2 regions of the Brevibacillus sp. FW301-21C12A genome follow, and region 2 is predicted to be linked to the other one. Evidence: riboswitches for the same ligand, from Rfam matches in the RefSeq annotation. Region 2 holds a riboswitch; the other holds the start of a gene.
What was found. A riboswitch is a leader RNA that binds a small molecule or an ion and turns the genes downstream of it on or off. The one in region 2 is predicted to bind cobalamin.
Positions count from the first base shown of each region.

Region 1: linked by a shared signal. The riboswitch ahead of cobO (cob(I)yrinic acid a,c-diamide adenosyltransferase) and the one ahead of AC3WQH_RS02795 (ABC transporter substrate-binding protein) in region 2 are both predicted to bind cobalamin.

Region 1 is NZ_JBYTBG010000010.1:133,566-135,762, reverse strand. Features, by position in the region: gene AC3WQH_RS09340 (MarR family winged helix-turn-helix transcriptional regulator) at 1-162, opposite strand, end outside; cobalamin riboswitch at 358-577, shown strand; gene cobO (cob(I)yrinic acid a,c-diamide adenosyltransferase) at 861-1,400, shown strand; gene cobD (threonine-phosphate decarboxylase CobD) at 1,400-2,197, shown strand, end outside.
Region 2 is NZ_JBYTBG010000003.1:8,677-10,873, forward strand. Features, by position in the region: gene AC3WQH_RS02790 (MBL fold metallo-hydrolase) at 1-721, shown strand, start outside; cobalamin riboswitch at 857-1,005, shown strand; gene AC3WQH_RS02795 (ABC transporter substrate-binding protein) at 1,156-2,133, shown strand; gene AC3WQH_RS02800 (FecCD family ABC transporter permease) at 2,136-2,197, shown strand, end outside.

The DNA.
Region 1 (2,197 bases), on a different contig from region 2:
CAATTCCACACCTTTTTGGCCATCTTTTTCCCATAGCGCATGTAATAGAACAAACTGCACGGGAGTAATCCCGTACGGCGATAATTTGGCCTTTTCCATTTGCCAGATTTTTTGATACGCCTTCCCGAGAAGAAACCCATAGCAATCCTCAATCCGATCCATATGTACCTCCAAATATTTTATTGGAAATCGATGTAAGAATAAGATAACACGCACACAAAAGATTTGTGTACAAATAATTAGTTCACAAAACAAAGATCAATGCCCAGTATGTTCCTATCCGCAGCTTTTGCTTGAATCCCCGGTAGCATTTGCTATTATTAAAGCAAGTGCTTGTCATAGAAACGAACGACATTTGAATATGGTAGAAAAACAGGTCCTTGTTTTTCGCAAGCGATAGTTTGCGAATGCGAGGTTAAAAGGGAAGTTTGGTGAAAAGCCAACGCGGTCCCGCCACTGTAAAAGAGGAGCTCTTCTTCTTGGCAACGGCGCCATCCACTGCACGCCAGCGTGCGGGAAGGAGGAAGAAGAGCGAAGATCCTTGAGCCAGGAGACCTGCCTGTTTTGATGTCCACTGATTTCCTTCGGGTCAAAGGATGAGGTGAGGATTGTTGCAGTCGGCTATCCGCGCTTTGTTTTCCTTGGAGGTTTGGGGAAACAAGGCGTTTTTTTGTACGCGGAAAGCGAAACAGGAAGCAAATCGGCAAACTCTTCACTTTTTCAGTCAGGTAAATAACGAGGCTATGGAAAACATTTGAAATAGGCAACGGAGCCTAAACTGCATTTTTGGAGCGCTGTGCCTCCGAAAATTATTAGGGATGGGCAACGGGGCCTACAGTTTATTTTGGGGGTGGGCGTACTTGAGCAACAAGCGGGGCCTGTTTTTGGTCTACACCGGAGACGGCAAAGGAAAGACAACAGCCGCGGTGGGGCTGGCTGTGCGCGCGACTGGACGAGGCAAAAAGGTCATCATGATCCAGTTCATCAAGTCGCCGGAGCGCACGTACGGAGAGAAAATCATCTTCGACAAGCTGGGCATCGAAATCGTGCAAAAAGGCGTAGGCTTCACCTGGACGAAGACGCCGGAGGAGCATCGCGCGGCGCTGCAGGAAGCGTGGGCGTTCGCCCGGGAAAAGCTCGCTTCGGGCGAGTACGATGTCGTCATTCTCGACGAGCTGAACAATGCGCTGGCGATCGACCGTTTTCCGATTGCGGACGTGCTGCCGCTCGCGGACGTTTTGGAAGCGATTCAAAACAGGCCGAGCCATGTGCATCTGGTCGTGACGGGGCGGAGCGCCAAGCAGGAAATCATCGACATGGCCGATCTCGTGACAGAGATGAAGCAGATCAAGCATTACTACGATGAAGGAATACCAGCGGTGCTGGGGGTAGAGTTTTGATGAACGTACTGGAAGCGTACGGCCACGGCGGAGATTTGCTGACGGCAGCGGACCGCTTTGGGATGGAGCCGGGCCAATTCCTTGATTTCAGTGCCAATATTAACCCGCTGGGCATGCCGGACAGCGTGCGCGAGATGCTTTTGGCCTCGCTGTCTGCCGTGCTGCGTTACCCGGACCCTGGGCATCGCCAGTTTCGCCGGGCGTTGGCGCAGCGGTTGCAGTTGCCAAAGGAATGGCTTTTGCCTGCGAACGGAGCGGCAGAAGCGATGGCGCTCGCGATTCTCGGGCTGCAGCCGCAAACAGTCGGCGTGATTTATCCTTGCTTTTCGGAATATGCAGAGCTTTCCGAGCAGTTTGGCGCAACCGTCATCGGCTGCTACGGAAAAGAAGAGAACGGCTACAAGGCCGACAGCGCCGAGCTGTACCGTCTGTTCGAACAGGCTGATCTGGTGTTTGTCGGCTCGCCGAACAATCCGACTGGCATCTTGTATGAGCCACAGGAGCTGTTGCAGATGGCGGACTGGACGGCCCAGACCGATACGTGGCTGGTCGTGGACGAGGCGTTTCTCGATTTTGTGGAAGAAAGCCGCCAGTTTACGCTGGCAAGTCGGCTGGAGCGCTTTCCCCGCGTCATTTTGCTGCGGTCGATGACGAAAATGTACGCGATCCCCGGCTTGCGTCTCGGATACGCGATCGCCCAGCCTGACGCGATTGCGAAAATGCGCGCGAAGCAGGTGAGCTGGAGCGTGAATGCGCTTGCGCTTTTGGCGGGGGAGCTGTGCTTGCAAGAGCATGAG
Region 2 (2,197 bases):
TCACGCGGGGGGAGCGGGACTTTTTTTGCGCGAGTGCCCGCAGGCAAAAATCGTGGTGCATCCAAAAGGAGCGCGCCATCTGGTGGACCCGAGCCGGTTGATCGCGGGCGCCAGAGCGGTGTATCACGACGATTTTGACCGCCTGTTCGACCCGATTGTCGCCGTTCCCGAAGAGCGGATCATCGTGCGCGCCGACCAGGAGACGCTGCAAATTGGCGCCAACTGTGTCCTGGAATTTTGGGACACGCCGGGACATGCCAACCATCATTTCAGCATTTACGACCCGGTCAGCCGCGGCATGTTCACGGGAGATACAGCGGGTGTCTTCTATCCGCAGCTTCAACGGGACGGGATTCACTTCGTCCTGCCGTCCACCTCGCCGAACCAGTTTGACCCGCAGGCGATGCTGCGCTCCGTGGAACGCTTTGAACAGCGCGGGCTTGCGCGAATCTATTTCGGGCATTTCGGCATGACTGACGATGTTGCCGACGTCTATCGGCAGGTGCGCGAGTGGCTTCCTGTCTTTGTCGCGGAAGGGGAGGCGGTCGTAGCCGCTGGACTCGGCGATGGCGAACTGGCGGAGCGGCTGTTCAGGCGTGTACTGGCGCATCTGCAATCGTTCGGGATCGGCGACGGGCATGAGGTGCTGGACGTGCTGCGGCTCGATTTGCAAGTATGTGCGATGGGAATTGTCGACTATTTGCAAAAGCGCAGGAAATAGCGGGAGACGCCAGACAGCGGGTACGAGACGGGCAGCATGGGCTTACGTAGCCGTGGCAGCAGCGAAAAAGCATTCTTTTTTTGGCAAAGGAATGCTATCATGATGGATGAGTCTTAGCAGTTGTAGGCCATTGCAATTGAATACGCGCAAACAGGTGCCTTGGTCCTTGCCAAAGGACGAGGTGAAAAGGGAAGCCGGTGCAAGTCCGGCGCGGTCCCGCCACTGTAAAGCGGCTGTCGCAATAGCTGCCAAGCCAGGAGACCTGCCTGTTTGCCTGATGTGCCTGCGCCTTCGCGGAAAGGTTCGGCCCGTTCAGGACGTTTTTTTGCGTGAGCATGGATGAGCCTGACATGTCGACCCTTTGGTTCCGGTTGGAAGCGAAGGGTTTTTGTTTGCTAAGAATCAACCAGTCGCACAGAAAGGAAGTCATACATATGAAACGCGCATGGAAACTGCTCAGCCCGCTGGTGCTTGCTGCAAGTCTCGTCGGCTGCGGCGGCAACACCCAGACGGCACCTGCTCCGCAGGCAGAAGCACCGCAGACAGCACCACAGGACGCGGCTGCCAAGCAGACCGTCTACCCGCTTACCGTCACAGACGCGACCGGAAAAGAAGTGACCGTGGCAAAAGAGCCGCAACGAATCGTCTCGACTTCCCCGGCAGAGACGGAAATCTTGTTCGCGCTCGGCTTGAACGAGCGGATTGTCGGTGTCTCCGACTTCGACGACTATCCGGCAGAAGCGAGCACGAAGCCAAAAGTGGGCGGAGTCGTCAAGCCGAGCGAAGAAGCGATTCTCGCCCAGTCGCCCGATCTGGTCATCGGCGGAATTTCGATGGAAAAGCCGGTTGCCGACAAGCTGAAATCGCTCGGCATGCCAGTGTACGTCACGCATCCGAAAAAAGTGGATGACATCCTGAACAACATTTTGACGATGGGGGTTATCACCAACCGACAGGAGCAGGCGGAAAAAGTCGTCGCCGCGATGAAGCAGGATATCGCCCGCGTACAGGAAGCCGTCAAAGCGGTGAAGCCGGAAGACAAGAAAAAAGTGTACCTGGAGTTTGCGCCAGGCTGGACCGTGGGCAAAGGGGAGTTCCTCGACGAGTTGGTGACGCTGGCAGGCGGGACGAACATTGCGGCCGACACAGAGGGCTGGAACCCGATCAGCGAGGAAAAGATTTTGAAAAGCGATCCCGACGTCATTTTGTACGCCAAAGGCATTACGGATGACAAGACGGGCACGAAGCTGGAAGAGATCATCGCAAACCGCAACGGCTGGGATACGATGAAGGCGATCCGCGAGAAGCAAGTGTTAGGAATGGACCAAAACCTGCTGGCGCGCCCAGGCCCGCGCATTACACAAGGTTTGATCGAGGTAGCTAAAGCGATTTATCCTGACCTGGTGAAATAAAAATGAAAAAGCAATGGCTTATATGGGGAGGAGCGAGCAGCCTTGTGCTGCTCGTATCCGTGGT